One region of the Pollutimonas sp. M17 genome, then DNA from elsewhere that is predicted to be linked to it. Evidence: predicted binding sites of a transcription regulator. Region 1 holds the regulator's gene; the other holds the start of a gene.

Evidence for each region. The regulator NrdR, encoded in region 1, represses ribonucleotide reductase genes. The targets are predictions, from matches to a motif close to CACNANATNTNGTG.
Region 2: a site for NrdR is predicted at 5,020-5,033, ahead of OEG81_RS07215 (ribonucleoside triphosphate reductase). Genes of this name have one in related genera too.

The regions. Positions count from the first base shown of each region.
Region 1 covers NZ_CP107548.1:620,509-629,350, reverse strand. The annotation lists gene OEG81_RS03015 (rhodanese-related sulfurtransferase) at 1-233, opposite strand, end outside; gene OEG81_RS03010 (I78 family peptidase inhibitor) at 354-671, shown strand; gene OEG81_RS03005 (metal-dependent hydrolase) at 684-1,751, shown strand; gene OEG81_RS03000 (class I SAM-dependent methyltransferase) at 1,753-2,487, opposite strand; gene OEG81_RS02995 (pyrimidine dimer DNA glycosylase/endonuclease V) at 2,684-3,109, shown strand; tRNA gene OEG81_RS02990 (tRNA-Ser) at 3,192-3,282, opposite strand; gene OEG81_RS02985 (riboflavin synthase) at 3,331-3,954, opposite strand; gene ribD (bifunctional diaminohydroxyphosphoribosylaminopyrimidine deaminase/5-amino-6-(5-phosphoribosylamino)uracil reductase RibD) at 3,967-5,103, opposite strand; gene nrdR (transcriptional regulator NrdR) at 5,100-5,561, opposite strand; gene glyA (serine hydroxymethyltransferase) at 5,601-6,845, opposite strand; gene OEG81_RS02965 (YbhB/YbcL family Raf kinase inhibitor-like protein) at 7,038-7,673, opposite strand; gene tyrS (tyrosine--tRNA ligase) at 7,698-8,842, opposite strand, start outside.
Region 2 covers NZ_CP107548.1:1,497,513-1,506,354, reverse strand. The annotation lists gene OEG81_RS07235 (VRR-NUC domain-containing protein) at 1-1,010, shown strand, start outside; gene OEG81_RS07230 (ATP-dependent DNA helicase) at 1,007-3,349, shown strand; gene OEG81_RS07225 (YbfB/YjiJ family MFS transporter) at 3,346-4,494, shown strand; gene OEG81_RS07220 (DUF2249 domain-containing protein) at 4,589-4,852, shown strand; gene OEG81_RS07215 (ribonucleoside triphosphate reductase) at 5,078-6,778, shown strand; gene nrdD (anaerobic ribonucleoside-triphosphate reductase) at 6,837-7,031, shown strand; gene OEG81_RS07205 (anaerobic ribonucleoside-triphosphate reductase activating protein) at 7,048-7,767, shown strand; gene OEG81_RS07200 (putative zinc-binding protein) at 7,831-8,229, opposite strand; gene ubiT (ubiquinone anaerobic biosynthesis accessory factor UbiT) at 8,306-8,788, opposite strand; gene trhA (PAQR family membrane homeostasis protein TrhA) at 8,811-8,842, opposite strand, start outside.

The DNA of each region.
Region 1 (8,842 bases):
CATGACTCTTTATGCTCCAGCCCCGCCAGGCGCGAGTCCGCCCGCAGATAATCCAGGACCGCCCCGATGCCCTCCTGGCTTCCGGCGATGGTGCCGTTGATGCCTTCTTCGGCCAGCAGCAAGGTGCCCTTGACCCCCCGGGCTTCGCAGAACTCGAATAAAGGCTGCTGCAACTGCCGATAGTCGGAAAGCTCGACAAACTTATAAAGGGCCGCAACGAGAAAATTAGCCATAAACCTGAACAATGAAAAAGGCCGGCCCGTCCCGGCCCGCCATCGGCGTTATTTTACCGTCATCGGTCCGCGCGGTTTCCAGTATCATTAATACGCGACAACGTACCTGGAGGAATGCTCATGACAAGGAAACTGATGCCCGGCGCCGTGGCGGCGCTTGCCCTGCTTGCGGGCTGCGCGGCGAATCCCTCCGGCCCTTCCGGCGGCGCAGGCCCCGACACCTCGGCGCCGCCGCAGGCATGCAATGCCGACAAGGCGGAATCCGCCGTTGGCAAAAAGGTAAGCCCTGAGCTCGTGGAAGAATATCGCAAGCAATCGGGCTCCGAAACGGCCAGGGCGCTGCGGCCCAACGACGTCATGACCCTGGAATACAACCCCCAACGGCTCAATCTGCGTACCGACGACCAGGACATCGTCATCAGCGTCAACTGCGGCTGACACACGCAGGCAATGGATTCCCTTACCCAGGCCGTGCTTGGCGCCGGCATCCAGGGCGCCATGCTGGGCCGCCACCAGGGCCGCAAGGCGCTGGCGGCAGGCGCCCTGCTGGCCACGCTGCCCGACCTGGACGTGCTGATCGACTACGGCGATCCCGTGTCCGGCATGATCAATCACCGCGGTTTTTCCCACTCGGTATTCGTCTTGACCGCACTGGCGCTGGCCCTTACGGCGTTGTTCCGGTACTGGCGGCCATCGCCCCACTACAGCGCCCGGCGGCTTTTCCTGACCCTGTGGCTGGTACTGATCACGCATCCCTTGCTGGATGCCTTCACCAGCTACGGCACGCAATTGTGGTGGCCGTTGCGGCCCACGCCCACAAGCTGGTCCAGCATTTTCATCATCGATCCGTTCTTTACCTTGCCGCTGTTCGCCACGGTGGCGGCCGCCGCCATCGTGGGCCTGCCCCGGAAGGCGCGCGGCGCGCTGTGCTGGACCCTGGGTTGGTGCGCGGCCTACCTGGCCTTGTCCGTGGGCGCCAAATCGGCCGTCGAAGCCAAGGCCAGGCAGGACATGGACCGCGACGGCATTGCCGTGAGCGCCATGTTTTCCACTCCCGAGCCGTTCAACATCGTGCTATGGCGGGTCGTGGCCAAGGCCGATGACGACAGCTACATAGAGACCGTGCGCAGCGTGTTCGACACAGGCCCGTCGGAAAGCATACGGCGGCCGCTCAACACCGCGCTGGCGGACCTGCTGCCCGAGTCCAGCCGGCTTGCGGGCCTGCGGTGGTTTACCGACAACTGGCTGCGCTACGACGATATCGACGGCCGGCTGGTGGTCAGCGACCTGCGCATGGGCCTGGGCGGCGGCTATTACTCCTTTCGGTTCGAGATGGCGCGGCGCACCGGCCCGGAAGGACGCTGGGCCGCCATAAGCCCCGTCTACTGGCCCGGCCAGCGGGGAACCGAGCACCTGTCCGCCGTCTTGAGGCGGGCATGGCAGTCGACGCCCCCATTGCCGCTGGCCCAGTGGGAACGGAACATGACGCAGCCGCCGGCGCCGGCCGCGCTGCCCTGAGCTAGCCGGACAGCGGCCCGCCGCGCCTGTATACCAGCAAACGGCCCTTATAGGCATCGAGCTTCGCGTCGCCGCCATGGCTGGCCGGGGCCGGATCGGGCAGGCGTTGGTCCCGCTGCATCCGGAAGCCGTGGGCGGCCATGTGGCGATTGAAAGCGGGCCGGTGGCCCCGGTTGGGATCGACCATCCAGATCTCGGCCTTGTCGGCGGCGTGGCGGTCGATGAACTCCGCCAGGCTTCGGGGCGCATCGCGCTCGTACAGCAGATCGCTGCCTATGATCAGGTCGTAGCGCCCCCGCAATGCCGATTCGGAAACGCCTGGGCCAGACGGCATGCTGCCGGCGCCCCATTGGCCATACCGATAGTCCAGCAAGGGCAGTTCATTGAGGCGTGCATTCTCGTCAAGAAACTTCTCGGTCAGCGGATGGCAATCGCTTGCGGTGACACGGGCGCCCCGCCGCTGCCCGACCAGGCTGGCCAAGCCCAGGCCGCAGCCGATTTCCAATATGCGTTCGTTCCGGCAAACAGGCCGCAGCGCCAATTGAATGGCCAACTGAACGCCCGACGGCCATAGCAAGCCGAACAAGGGCCATGTGGCGGAACTGATGCCGCGACGCTGTGCGACGCCGCAAGGGTCGTGGAATTGCTGGCGATCCAGCAAGGAGCGGATGACAAGATCATCGACACCCGCTATGGCGATACTTTCCAGCTTGGTTTTATAGCCGGGTATCGTCATGGCAACACCATAAGGCAAAGACTCTCTTACTGACACAGGGCACCCAGTATCACATATATAAGAGCAGTTGGCCAATTTTCGCTGTAATTTAAATGAATTTAGCGACAGAAAAGGATATTTCTTCAGAATTGCTGGGACGCCTGCAAGGACGCGCATCCGTAGTATGCTGTCCACCTGTCGCACACCGCCCATACCTATGACCCGTATAAATTGCATCCCCGTCGAGGAACTAAGCGGCCCGCATCTGGTTGCGGAATACCGGGAATTGCCCCGGGTATTCGCGCTGGCCGAGAAGGCTGCCAGGCGGCCGAGCCTGAGCCAGCCCGACGGCTATACGTTGGGCAAGGGCCATCTTATATTTTTCTACACGCGCCTGGGCTATCTGGCCCGCCGCCATGCCGAACTGGTAAGCGAAATGAGAAGGCGCGGCTACAAGCCCTCGTTCGACGGCGTCCGGCGCGAGGATTTTCAGGGTATTCCGGATGCTTTCTGGAACGACTGGACGCCCACGGCGCAGGCCTTGCGGCTGAATCGAGAACGGATCCAGGAAAGAAGCGGTGGCGCAATCGCCCATGCGTCTGCCATGCCGGGCAACGGGCCACGCAATTCCGGCCCCCGGTAAAAGGCAAATAAAAACCCGCCAAAATCAAATTCCTACATGATTTATGGCGGGTTTCGCGGTATACCTTACCGGACGATATTCTTGGCGGACAGAGGGGGATTCGAACCCCCGATACGCTATTCACGTATACACGCTTTCCAGGCGTGCGCCTTCAACCACTCGGCCACCTGTCCTTGTCGCTTCGATATTCACGCAAAGCGAAGTCCGCTATTCTAACAGAATCAAGCGGTTTTGGTTTGGGTCACCATGCGCTCGACATAGCGCGCGATCATGTCGATCTCAAGGTTGACCAGCGCGCCGGCCGTGAGGTCCTTCAGCGTGGTGACCTGCACCGTATGCGGTATCAGGTTGATGCGAATCTCGCAGCCGCTGATATCGTCGTCCACCTCGTTGACGGTAAGGCTGACCCCATTGACGGTGACGGACCCCTTGTAGGCCAGGAAGCGCGCCATGTTCTGCGGCACGCGGATGCGCAGGTCCCATGATTCGCCCACGGGCTCGAAATGACTGACTTCGCCCAGCCCGTCCACGTGGCCCGATACCAGGTGGCCATCCAGCGAATCTCCCATGCGCAGGGCGTGTTCGAGATTGACGTCGCCTTCGGCGTCCAGGCCCGCCGTACGGTTCAGGCTTTCCCGCGAAACATCGACGCTGAAGCTGTCGGCATCCAGCTCGACCACGGTCATGCATGCGCCCTGCACCGCGATGGAATCGCCCAGCTTGGTGGTATCGCGCAAAAAGCCAGGCGCCTGTATCCTCAAATGCACGCCGGCATCTTCCAGACCGTCATTGAACGGAGAGACTTCGATGATCCTGCCGACAGCAGCGACGATACCCGTAAACATCTTTTGATTCCCTTATAGCCGCAATACATGCAGCAAAGCGTTCCAACGATCCATGTGCCTCGCGCGTATGCGCAGATCCGGCGACACGTTTTTTGTGTCCAGGAATTCGAACCGCTGAGCCTGCGCCAGGCTCTGCAGCGTCCCCATGCGCACCATGCCCATGCCCTCGCCCAGCAGCACGGGGGCCATGTACAGCAGCAGCTCGTCCACGCACTGGGCCTGCAGCAGCGCCCCGCTCAGCTTTGCGCCCGCCTCGACGTGCACCTCGTTGACGTCGTGCTCGCCCAGCCAGCGCAACATGGCCTGAAGGTCGACCCGGCCGCCGGCGGACGGCAATTGCACCACCCGGACATTCTTTCCGGCCAGCCGCGAGGCCTTCTCCGGATTGGAGGCGCAGGTGAAGATCCAGGCGGACGTCCCGTCGAATATCCGTGCATTTTCGTCGACCTCGAAGCGTGTATCAACAATGGCCTTGATGGGTGTACGGGTTGTCTCCACATGCCGGACGTTCAGCTGGGGATTATCCGCCATCACCGTACCCGATCCCGTCAGCACGACACAGCTGCGCGCCCGCCAGTGGTGGCCGTCCGCCCGCGCGGCCGGGCCGGTTATCCATTGGGACTGCCCGTCGGGCAAGGCAATGCGCCCATCGAGCGAGGCCGCCAGCTTCAACCATAGCCAGGGCGTCTTGCGGGTCATGCGAGCCACGAAGCCGGGATTGACGGACAAGGCCTCCTGGGCGCAAACCCCGGTGGCGACGGCAATGCCCGCGGCCTTCAGGCGGGCGATGCCCTGGCCCGCCACCAGGGGATTGGGATCGCTCATGGCGATCACCACCCGCGCGGGGCGTGCCGCGATCAGGGCATCCACGCAGGGGGGCGTGCGGCCGAAGTGGCTGCAAGGCTCCAGGGTGACGTAAACGGTGGCGCCGGCAACGTCGACGCCTTGCCCGGCCGCCTGGCGCAGGGCCACGACTTCGGCGTGAGGCCCGCCCGCGGGCTGCGTGGCGCCCGACGCAAGCACCTGGCCGCCGCGTACGATCAGACAGGCGACCCGGGGGTTGGGCGCCGTAATATACATGACGCTTTCCGCCAGCCGCAGGGCCTCGCGCATCCAGCGCTCGTCGTCGACTACCTGGCCGGTGTTCACGTTTTCGGGGGCACCTGGATTTCGTCTATGGCCTTGACGAATTCACCGATGTCTTCGAAGCTTTTGTAAACCGATGCAAAGCGCACGTAGGCGACCTGGTCGAGCTTCTTGAGCTCGTTCATGACCAACTCGCCCACGTAGTCGGACTTGACCTCGCGCAAGCCGCTTACCAGCAGGCTTTCCTCGATGCGCGCCACCGCGGCGTCGACGTCTTCGGTGTTGACCGGCCGCTTGCGCAAGGCGAGATTCAGGCTGGCCCGCAGCTTGTTGACGTCGAATTCGGCCCTCGTGCCATTGCGCTTGACCAAGGCCGGCATGACCAGCTCAACCCGTTCATAGGTGGTGAAGCGGCGCTCGCATGCCGTGCAGCGGCGGCGCCGGCGTATGGTGTCCCCCTCTTCCGAGACACGAGAGTCAATCACTTGCGTATCGAAACTACCGCAGAACGGGCATTTCATGGCTGGCTGGCCCCGGACGAATCCGGGTCCGTCCCCGCGTTAACGGTACACCGGCAAACGCGCCGTCAGTTCGTTGACGCGCGCCCGCACATCCGCGATGGCCTCTGCGTTGCGCGGATTGTCCAGGACGTCGGCGATCAGGTGGCCGGTGAGCTCGGCTTCGGCTTCCTTGAAGCCGCGCGTGGTCATGGCCGGGGTGCCCAGGCGTATGCCGCTGGTGACGAAGGGCTTTTCGGGATCGTTGGGGATGGCGTTCTTGTTGACCGTGATGTGGGCTTCGCCCAGGACCGCTTCGGCTTCCTTGCCGGTGATGCCCTTGGCGCGCAGGTCGACCAGCATGACGTGGCTCTCGGTGCGGCCGGACACGATGCGCAGGCCGCGCTGCACCAGCGTACGGGCTAGGACGTCGGCGTTCTTGACCACTTGCGCGGCGTAGTCCTTGAATTCGGGCGACAGCGCTTCCTTGAAGGCCACGGCCTTGGCGGCGATGACATGCATCAGCGGACCGCCCTGGATCCCAGGGAAAATCGCCGAATTGACGGCTTTTTCGAATTGGGATTTCATCATGATGACGCCGCCGCGCGGACCACGCAGCGATTTATGCGTGGTCGAGGTGACGAAATCGGCGTGCGGCACGGGATTGGGATAGGCGCCGCCGGCCACCAGGCCTGCGTAATGGGCGATATCGACCATGAAGAGCGCGCCGTTATCGTGAGCGATGCGGGCCATGCGCTCGAAATCGATGCGCAGGGAATACGCGGAGGCGCCGCCCACGATGAGCTTGGGCTTGTGTTCCCTGGCCAGCTTTTCAAGCTGATCGTAGTCGAGTTCTTCGTTGGCATCCAGGCCATAGGAGACGAAGTCGTACAGCTTGCCCGACGCATTGACCGGCGAGCCATGCGTCAGGTGGCCGCCTTCGGCCAGGCTCATGCCCAATACCTTGTCGCCGGGCTTGAGCACCGCCATGTAGACGCCCTGGTTGGCCTGCGAACCCGAATTGGGCTGGACGTTGGCCGCCTCGGCGCCGAAGATTTCCTTCAGCCGGTCGATGGCCAGTTGCTCGACGATGTCCACGTACTCGCAGCCGCCATAGTAGCGTTTGCCCGGATAGCCTTCGGCGTATTTGTTCGTCAACTGCGTGCCCTGGGCCTGCATGACCGCGGGACTGGTGTAGTTTTCGGAGGCGATGAGCTCGATGTGCTGCTCTTGGCGGACGTTTTCTTTCTGGACGGCGGCCCAGACGTCGGCATCGACTTGATCGAGAGTGCGGGAACGGTCAAACATTGGATATCCTGGTGTGGTGTGGCGGCTAGCGGAAGAACAAAGAACTTATTTTAGCCCGAATGGCTCTTAATTTGACGTAAACCGCAGGCAATGCCCCGTTGAACCGCGGTTTTGGAGGCGCCCGGCCCCCTATGCCGGGCGCATCGCTCAATCTGGCTTGAGCGTCGTTCATGCAAGGCGGAACACGCAGAATCAGCGCTTGCCGGCCAGGCGGGGATTGAGCGTATAGAGGCCCGTTATGGATGCCTGGGCCAGTATATGGCCTTGTATGGCCTTGATGACATCTCCGCCCGTAAAACGGCCCTCGAAGGGAAGCTCGGCGATGTCCAGCGCATATACGGTGAATACGTAGCGATGCGCAATGGAATCGTTCCATGGCGGGCAAGGGCCGTCATAGCCGAAGTAATCGCCGTTCATATCGCGATCGGCGGCGAACCAAGTGGTGAAATCGTTGACGCCCTGGCGCGTGCCGTCCAGCGCCAGAGGGCCCGCCTTGCCACGCGGCGTGATGCCGTCCGAATAGGCCGCCTCGGCGATCTGGGACACCCCGGCCGGAATATCGATGAGCGCCCAATGATAGAAATCGACGCGCGGCAAAGTGCCTGGAATCTCGCGGTCTTCCTGGTTGACGTCGTCGGGCTTGCTGGGAACGTCGGGGTCGTGGCAGATGATCGCGAAGGACTGGGTCCCATCGGGCGCATCGGACCAGGCCAGATGCGGATTGGCATTGCCAGCCAGCGCAACGTGATTCTGCCCGTCGATCTTGCCGAAGGCATTGCGCTCGGGGATGGTTCCCTGATCTGTAAAAGATTCACTGGTCAGCTTCATGTCATGCTCCTGGTATAAAGGCCGTCAGCCGGTTAATGTGACACGGGCAAACTTGCGCTTGCCCACCTGTACGACATAGGTGCCCGCGGAAAGCTGCAGGGCCTTGTCCTCGACGCGTGCGCCGTCGACGCGCACGCCGCCCTGCTCCACATTGCGCTGCGCTTCGGCTCCCGAGGCCACAAGGCCGGCTTCGCGCAGCACCTTCAGGATGCCCAGGGGGCCGGCGCCAACCTGGACTTCGGGCATTTCATCGGGAATCGCCCCATCGCGGAAGCGCGCCTCGAAACTGGCCAGCGCATCGCCGGCCGCCTTGGCCGAATGAAAGCGGGCCACGATTTCCTGGGCCAGCGCCACTTTAGTATCGCGCGGATTCATGCCCTCTTTTACTTGTTTTTGTAACTGGGCAATATCGTCCATTGAACGGAAGGACAGCAGCTCGAAATACTTCCACATGAGGGTATCGGAAATGGACATCAGTTTGCCGAACATGGACTCGGGTGCTTCAGTGATGCCGATGTAGTTGCCCTTGGACTTGGACATCTTGTCGACCCCGTCGGTGCCCTCCAGCAGCGGCATGGTCAGAATGCACTGGGGCTCCTGTCCGTATTCCTTTTGCAGTTCGCGCCCGACCAGCAAATTGAACTTCTGATCGGTGCCGCCCAATTCGAGATCGGCTTTCAGGGCCACGGAATCGTAGCCCTGCATCAACGGGTACAGGAACTCGTGCACGGAAATGGGAATGCCGCCCTTGAAGCGCCGGGTGAAGTCTTCGCGTTCCATCATGCGCGCCACGGTGTAGCGCGATGCAAGCTTGATCAGCCCGCGCGCGCCCAGGGGATCGCACCACTCGGAGTTGTAGCGGATCTCGGTCCTGGCCGGGTCCAGGACCAGGCTGGCCTGCGCGTAATAGGTCTTGGCGTTCTCGTGTATTTGCTCGGCGGTGAGGGGTGGCCGGGTGGCGTTGCGCCCGCTGGGATCGCCGATCATGGAAGTGAAATCGCCGATCAGGAAGATGACGGTATGGCCCATATCTTGCAGCTGGCGCATCTTGTTGAGAACAACCGTGTGGCCCAGATGGATGTCGGGCGCGGTGGGGTCCAGCCCCAGCTTGATCCGCAACGGCTTGCCGCTGGCATGGCTGCGCGCCAGCTTGCGGGCGAATTCGGACT
Region 2 (8,842 bases), 880 kb from region 1:
AATGCAGGGAGCGCCTGGAAGCCCTTGCCGGCGCGGACGATCCCGCCGACATCTTTCATGCCGTTCCGGCGGCACCTTATGCCAACCATTGGCTGGAAGGCCGGCGCGGAAAACTGCTGTACCGTATCGGCCGCCACCAAGAAGGCCGGCGCGACTGGGCCGGCGCGCTGGCCTGCTACACGCGCAGCAGCCACGCCGAGGCGCGCAGCCGACGCATCAGGGTGCTGGAACTGAGCGGCCAGGCCGATGCGGCGCTCACCCTGGCCGCAGCGGCGCTGCAGGCGCCCGGTACAGAAGCCGAACAACAGGCGCTGTTGCGCATGCTGCCGCGCCTGCGCCGGCAATGCGGCCAGGCCGCTGCGCCCGTGCGCAAGAAAAACAATATCCGCCGCATCGACCTTGCACTGCCCGCGCCCTGGCCGGCCATACGGGTGGAAGAGGAAGTCCGCCACCACCTGGCCGCCAGCAACGCCCCCGTCTACTATGTGGAAAACACACTGATCAATTCCCTGTTCGGGCTGCTGTGCTGGGATGCCGTTTTCGCCGCCGTGCCAGGCGCCTTCTTCCATCCCTTCCAGCAAGGTCCGGCCGACCTGATGCTGGACGGATTTCACGAACGCCGCCGCGCGCATTTCGACACCTGCCTGGAGCAGCTGGATACCGGGCGATACCGCGAGACCATACGCCGCAACTTCGCGGACAAGGCCGGCATCCAATCGCCTTTTGTGGCCTGGAACGTGCTCTGCGCCTCCTTGCTGGACCTGGCGATGGACTGCATGCCGGCCATGCATTTGAAAGCGGCTTTCCATCGCCTGCTGGCCGATGTGCGCGCCAACCGCTCGGGGCTGCCCGACCTGATCCAGTTCTGGCCCGACGAACGGCGCTATCGCATGATAGAAGTCAAAGGCCCCGGCGACCGTTTGCAGGACAACCAGTTGCGATGGCTGGACTACTGCGGCGCTCACGGCCTGCCGGTCGATGTCTGCTACGTACGCCGGGACGCGGCATGAGCTACGCCGTCGCCGTGCGAGAGCTCTGCGAGTTCACCGCCAAGCGCGGCGACCTGGACTTGCGCTTCACGCCATCGCCGACCGGCCTGGAAGGCATCGAAGGCCACGCGGCGGTGAGGGCGCGGCGGGCTTCATCCTATCTGGCCGAAATCACCTTGAGCCGCGAATACCGCAATCTGCTGGTGCGCGGCCGGGCCGACGGCTACGATCCCGTCCTCAATCAGCTCGAGGAAATCAAGACGCATCGCGGCCCGCTGGACGCCATGCCCGACAATCATCGCGCACTGCATTGGGCGCAGGCGAAGATCTACGCGCATCTGCAATGCCGGGCGCTGGCCTTGCCCGCGATCCGCGTTGCGCTGGTGTATTTCGATATTACGAAGCGCAGCGAAACACTGTTTGTCGAAACCTGCGAGGCCACGGCGCTGGAAACGCATTTCCGGCAGTTATGCGACAGCTTCGCGGACTGGGCCGAACAAGAGCTGCTGCACCGTAACCATCGAGACCAGGCCCTGGAGGCGCTGGCTTTTCCTTACGCCGATTTCCGGCCTGGCCAGCGGCAGCTGGCCGTCACGATATACAAGGCCGCGCTGCAGGAGCGCAGCCTGCTGGCCCAGGCGCCCACCGGCATCGGCAAGACGGTGGGCGCGCTCTTTCCCATGCTCAAGGCCTGTCCCCGCAACAAACTGGACAAGGTGTTCTTCCTGACGGCCAAGACATCGGGCCGGCAACTGGCCCTCGATGCACTGGACGCCTTGGCCGGTTCAGGCCCGGCAGCGGTCCGGCCCTTCCTGCGCGTGCTGGAACTGACCGCCAAAGAAAAAGCCTGCGAGCATCCCGATAAAGCCTGCCATGGCGCCTCATGTCCGCTGGCCAGGGCCTTCTACGACAAGCTGCCCGCCGCGCGCCGGGATGCCCTAGACACCGCCCGGATGGACAAGGTGCGGCTCAGGGAAACAGCCTTGCGCCACCAGATCTGCCCTTACTGGCTGGGCATGGACCTGGCGCAATGGAGCGACGTCATCGTGGGCGACTACAACTACTACTTCGACACCTCCGCCCTGCTGCACGGCCTGACCGTGGCCCGCGAATGGCGGGTCGGCGTACTGGCCGATGAAGCCCACAACCTGCTTGAAAGGGCCCGCGCCATGTACAGCGCCGAGCTCTCGCAAGCCCGGCTGCGCGACGTTCAGCGCGCCTCGCCTTCCGCCCTGAAGAAGGCCCTGGGCAGCCTGCTCAGGCAGTGGAGCGAAACCTTCCGCGATCAGGAAGCCGCCTACCAGGCCTACACCGGCCTGCCGCCGAAATTCCTGGCGGCGCTCTTGCGGACTAGCGGCGCGCTGACGGAGCATTTTGCCGATCACCCTGAAGACGCCGACGGCGCGCTGCAAGGATTGCATTTCGACATCCTGCATTTTCTCCGGATGGCGGAATCGTTTGGCAGCCACTCCGTCTTCGACATCACGCTGGCGGGCAGCCCCAAGGCCAAGGCAAGAGATGGCGCCGCTGAAGGCCTTGGGGGGCAAGATGCCCTGTTCTGCATACGCAACCTGATCCCGGCGCCTTTCCTGGAACAGCGCTATGCCGCCAGCCGCGCCACGGCGCTGTTCTCGGCCACCCTGAGTCCCTGGGCCTTCTACCGGGATACGCTGGGGCTGCCCGAAGACACCGCATGGGTGGACGTGGAATCCCCGTTCCGGCCGGACCAGCTTGAGGTCCGCGTCGCCGCCGGCATATCCACGCGCTACGCGCAGCGGGCGCGATCCCTGGCCCCCATCGCCCGCCTCATGCAAACCCAGTACCGGAAGCGGCCCGGCAATTACCTGAGCTACTTCAGCAGCTTCGATTACATGCAGCAGGCGGCCGACGCATTCGTCCGGCTTTGCCCGGACATTCCGGTATGGCGGCAATCGCGCGGAATGGACGAGCGCGGCAGGGAGCATTTCCTGGAGCGCTTCGCCCCGGATGGCCGGGGCATCGGCTTCGCCGTTCTGGGCGGCGCGTTCTCCGAAGGCATCGACCTTCCCGGAAGCCGGCTGATCGGCGCCTTCATCTCGACGCTGGGGCTGCCTCAGGTCAACTCCGTGAACGAGCAGATAAAACAATGCATGGACGGCGCCTTCGGCGCGCGGCGCGGCTACGACTATGCCTATCTGTACCCCGGCATCCAGAAAGTCATACAGGCCGCCGGACGGGTGATACGCAGCCACGAGGATCGGGGCGTTGTGCATCTCATCGACGACCGCTACGGACAACCCCGGATAAGGGCGCTGCTCCCCGCCTGGTGGCGGGTAGAATACGGCAACGACAACGGAAGCCCCAGCGGCGAACATCGATGAAACCGGCAATGATACCGTGGGCGCTTTCAGGCGGCGCGGCCGTGGCAGTGGGCTTTGCGCGGTTCGGCTATGCGCTGATCCTGCCGGCCATGAAAACCGACCTGGAGCTGAACTACGCCCAGGCCGGCTGGCTGAATACCGCCAATGCACTGGGGTATCTGCTGGGCGCGCTGCTGACCATCTATTTCGTCGCACGCATCGGCAACCGCAGGCTGTTCGTCGCCGGCCTGGCGCTGACCACGCTGGCCCTGCTGGCCAACGGCCTGACGCACGACTTCCAGCTGTTGACCCTGTATCGCTTCCTGGCGGGCTTCGGCGCGGCGGGCGCCTTCATCTGCGGAGGCGTGCTGTCCGGCGTGCTGGGCACCCGTGCCATCGTCATCTTCTTCAGCGGCGGGGGCATAGGCATGCTGGCCACCGGCGCCCTGCTGCCCTGGCTGTTCGATTACGCCGGCCCGGCCGCCTGGCCCTGGGCATGGATAGGATCGGGCGGAGTGTGCATCCCCCTGTCGCTGGCCGCCGTGGCGGCCATGCGGACCATTGCCGAACCTTCCGCCAGCGGCGCCACGGCCGCCTGGCCCTGGCGTCCCTGCGTGCCCGAATTCACCGCCTACTTCCTGTTCGGCCTGGGCTACATCGCCTACATGACCTTCATCGTGGCCTGGCTGCGCCAAAGCCACATACAAGCACTGTCGATCGCCGCCGCCACCTCGATCATGTGGAGCCTGCTGGGCATCATGACGCTGCTGGCGCCGCTGATCTGGGCGCGGGTCTTCAATGGCCGGCGCGACGGCCTGCCCATGGCCGCGTCCATGATCGTGCTGGCCGCCGGCGCGGCGCTGCCCTTGATTGTGCCCAGCATCGCGGGCGCATGGCTATCCGCCGCGCTGGTGGGCTCCAGCGTCTTCATGGTGCCGTCGGCGGCCACCGGCTTCGTCAAGACCAATCTGCCCAAGGCCGCCTGGGGAAGCTCGCTGGCGGTGGCGACCAGCCTCTTCGCCATCGGGCAGGCCGTCGGTCCGGTGGCGGCCGGATGGATCAGCGATCTTTCCGGTTCGCTCTCGACCGGCCTGGCTGTTTCCGCCGCCATGCTGATACTGGGCGCAGCGATCGCGCTTACCCAGAAACCCCTGCGAAGCCAATGAACTCAACCTTATTGGCAATGTGGTTCTGAGCCGGATCGGCGCGACGGCTACCTATAATCAAAACACGACCTCCACTCTTTACAAGGACTTGATCGTGTCAATTGATTCCCCCATTCCTGTGTTTTCCGAAGGCGTGCATCCCTTCGACGCGCGCGGCGTCGCCAAGCGCTTCCGCCATGCCGCCATCTTCGGCGCGCTGTCCGCGCTCCACCCTGGCGAAACCATGCGCTTTTGCAATGACCACGATCCGCTGCCATTGCTACAGCAGCTTCAAGGCCACTTCGGCGATCAGATCAAGATCGATTACGTATCGCGCCAGCCGGGCGAAATCGTGATCGATTTCCAGATACTCGGATAGTGTCCCGTCGACGCCATCGGAGACCGCTCGCACCGATAAGCGAGCCTTGAAGCCGCAAGCATCGATCATGCATTTTTTGGGCGCCATGCCGGCTGTCGCCGGCATGGCGCCTTCCATTTAACCTGCATCAAGCTATTCCAAAATAATCCGCCCCAATGCTTGACCACCACCATATATAGTAAATATCCTTCGTTTCACCACAATATATAGCGAAACGGAGCCAGCATGACGCATATCGACGTCGAGTCCTCGATCAATGAATACCTGGAGCGGGTCGACTGGCGCGTAAACGCCAATGCCAACCAGGGCTACTCGCTGGGCGGCCTGATCTTGAACGTATCGGGCAAGGTCATTGCCAACTACTGGCTGGACCACGTCTACCCGCCCGCCGTAGGCCAGGCCCACCGCGATGCCGACCTGCACATCCACGACCTGGACATGCTGTCGGGCTATTGCGCCGGATGGTCGCTGCGCACCCTGCTGAACGAAGGCCTGAACGGCATACCGGGCAAGGTGGAATCCAGCCCGCCCAGGCATATGTCCAGCGCGGTCGGCCAGATCGTGAATTTTCTGGGTACGCTGCAAAACGAATGGGCCGGCGCCCAGGCCTTCAGCTCCTTCGACACCTATATGGCGCCCTTCGTGCGCAAGGACGCCTTGAGCTATGCCGACGTCAAGCAATACGTACAGGAACTCATCTACAACCTGAACGTGCCGTCGCGCTGGGGGACGCAGACGCCCTTCACCAATTTGACCTTCGACTGGATCTGCCCCGAGGACCTGCGCGAACAGACGCCGCTGATCGGCGGCCAGGAAATGCCGTTCACCTATGGCGAGCTGCAAGCGGAAATGGACATGATCAATCGCGCCTACATCGAAATCATGATGGCCGGCGACGCCAAGGGCCGCGTGTTCACGTTTCCGATTCCCACCTACAACATCACCGCCGATTTCGACTGGCACAGCCCGAACGCGGAGCTGCTGTTCGAGATGACGGCCAAGTACGGGCTGCCTTATTTCCAGAACTTCATCAACTCCGAGCTCAAGCCCAACATGATCCGGTCCATGTGCTGCCGCCTGCAATTGGATCTGCGCGAGCTGCTCAAGCGCGGCAACGGCCTGTTCGGATCAGCCGAGCAAACCGGCTCGCTGGGCGTGGTCACGATCAACTGCGCACGGCTGGGCTATCTGCATGCCGGCGACGAGGCGGCGCTGCTGCGCCGGCTGGACGAACTACTGGAACTGGGCAAGGACAGCCTGGAGATCAAGCGGCAGGTCATCCAGCGCCTGATGGACGACGGCCTGTTTCCCTATACCCGGCGCTACCTGGGCACGCTGCGCAATCATTTCTCGACGCTGGGTGTGAACGGCATCAATGAAATGATCCGCAACTTCACTCACGACGGCCACGACATCACGACGCCCTGGGGCCATGCCTTCGCCCTGCGCCTGCTGGATCACGTGCGCGCACGCATGCTGGAATTCCAGGAAGAGACCGGTCACATGTACAACCTGGAAGCGACGCCCGCCGAAGGCACCACCTATCGCTTCGCCAAGGAAGACCGCAAGCGCTGCCCCGGCATACTGCAAGCGGGCACGGCGGACATGCCCTACTACACCAACTCGTCGCAACTGCCGGTGGGCTGCACCGACGATCCTTTCGAGGCGCTGGAGCGCCAGGACGAACTGCAACGCAAATACACCGGCGGCACGGTGCTGCATCTGTACATGACCGAGCCGCTGTCCAGCGCCGCCGCCTGCCGCGCCCTGGTGCAGCGCGCTCTGGGACGCTTCAAGCTGCCCTACATCACCGTAACGCCGACCTTTTCCATTTGCCCGGTTCACGGCTACCTGGGCGGCAGCCATGAATTCTGCCCCAAATGCGACGAAGAAATCCTGGCGCGAAAGCTGCGCCAGGCCGCTTGAGGCTATCGGCATCGAGAAGCCATTATCCATTTTCAACACCACTCCAGGAGAAACCAGCATGACATCCTTTGCACAACACACCATGGCATCGACCGCCACCCCGGCCCTTTCCGACGACGAACGCCAGCCCTGCGAAATCTGGACGCGCGTCATGGGCTATCACCGCCCCATGTCGTCGTTCAACATCGGCAAGAAGGGCGAGTTCCACGAGCGCAAGTATTTCAGCGAACGCGAGGCCCGGCTTGCGGCCTGAACCGCCGGACGTTGCCGTGCCTGAACAGGCGGAGCGCCGCCACAGCCTGAAGGTGGGCGGCGTGACGCCGTTCACCGCTACGGACTACCCCGGTCAATTGGCGGCGGTGGTGTTCGTGCAGGGCTGCCCCTGGCGCTGCGGCTACTGCCACAACCCGCATCTGCAGGAGCGCACGGCGCACAGCCCCTTGCCGTGGGAGGACGTGCTTGCCCTGCTGCGCCGCCGCGTGGGCCTGATCGATGCCGTGGTGTTCAGCGGCGGCGAGCCCACCATGGACCCCGGCCTGCCCGAGGCCATAGTCCAGGCGCGTGCGCTGGGCTACAAGATAGGCCTGCACAGCGGCGGCACCCATCCCCGGCGTCTGGCCGACATCTTGCCGCTGCTGGACTGGGTGGGGCTGGACATCAAGGCCGGCTTTGCCGACTATGCCCGCATCACGCAAGTGACCGGCAGCGGCGCGCCCGCCCTGGCCAGCTTGCACGCCGTACTGGCCAGCGGCGTGGAGTACGAATGCCGCAGCACGCTGCATCCGGCGCTGCTGCCTGAACACGAGGTAAAACAGATGGCGCGGGCATTGGCGGACATGGGCGTGCGCAACTACACCCTGCAGGTTTTCCGCAGCCAGGGCTGCGACAATCCGGCCTTGAACACGTCCGCGCAGCCGGGCTATCCCAGCGACCAATTGCTGGACGATGTGGCTTCGCTGTTTCCTGCTTTCATCCTGCGACGAAGCTAAGGCGCGCATCGCGCCGCAGTCGCGCTCCCGCCGGACAGTCGCCGCGGCCCATGCGGCTTTACGCTAGGCCAGGGCCTGCTTGTCGGAGTACAGGCCTCGCTCTTCGATGGTGCCCGCCACCTTGCGGATGAGCTGTTCCGCCTGCTGCGGATCGAAGTCCTCGTGATAGCGTTTTCTGACGCCTTCCCGGCCCAGCTGCACATGCTCATCGGGAACGATGCCGTGTCGCTCCAGGGATTTCCTGGCGCACTCCAGAGGGCAGCCATCGATCACGACCATGGGCCGCCCGGAATGCGCGGTTTTCAGCAGCGACGGCACATCGCCGCCAACACCGGCGATGCATGACATCTCGGCCAGGCCGCGTCGATCCAGCTGCACCGCCACATGGTTGGCCAGTTGCGCTGCGCTGGAGCATCCCGAACAGGAATAGACCAGCGGCAGCTTCCTTCTGTCATGAATCATTTTCTTCACCTCCGCATGCCCGGGCCTGTTGACAGCAAGAGCGGGGCCGCAGGCCCAAGACGGGCCCCACCCGGTTTCAGGCCGCTGTTCCGGGTCCCCGCCGGACCCGCTCGCGGCCGAAGAGCCGCGCCGGCGCCATGTGGCTGGGCGCGAATACCGACATATCCAGGGCGTCCAGCGTATTCTTCACCAGCAGGCCCAGTTCGGTATCGCCCTCCATGCTCAGGCGGCGGCTGAAGAACAAGGTGTCGGGATCTTCCTTGCGCTGCATCAGCAGATAGAAGTCGTGCACGTTCGCGGCAATCGTCAGGGACGGCGCGGCCACCGGAGCGATGGCCTTGAACCGGCCGTCCGTCCACATGAAGTCGAAAGCCACGCCGGCATCGCGCGGCCGTATGCGCAAGGCCCTGCCCTGCAGCATGCGCAAGGTATCGGCCGGCAAGTGCGGCGCCAGGGCCAGGTTCAGCCCCGCGGCGAAGATCAGCGAGCCGGGATAGGCGGGCAAACGCGAAAGAATTTTGCCCAAGGGGGCTGGAAGAAGATAATTGCCGGATGTCATAAATTTCCCTGCGTCCCGGGCGTCAAGCCACGTAGGCCGCGACAGTGAAGTAAT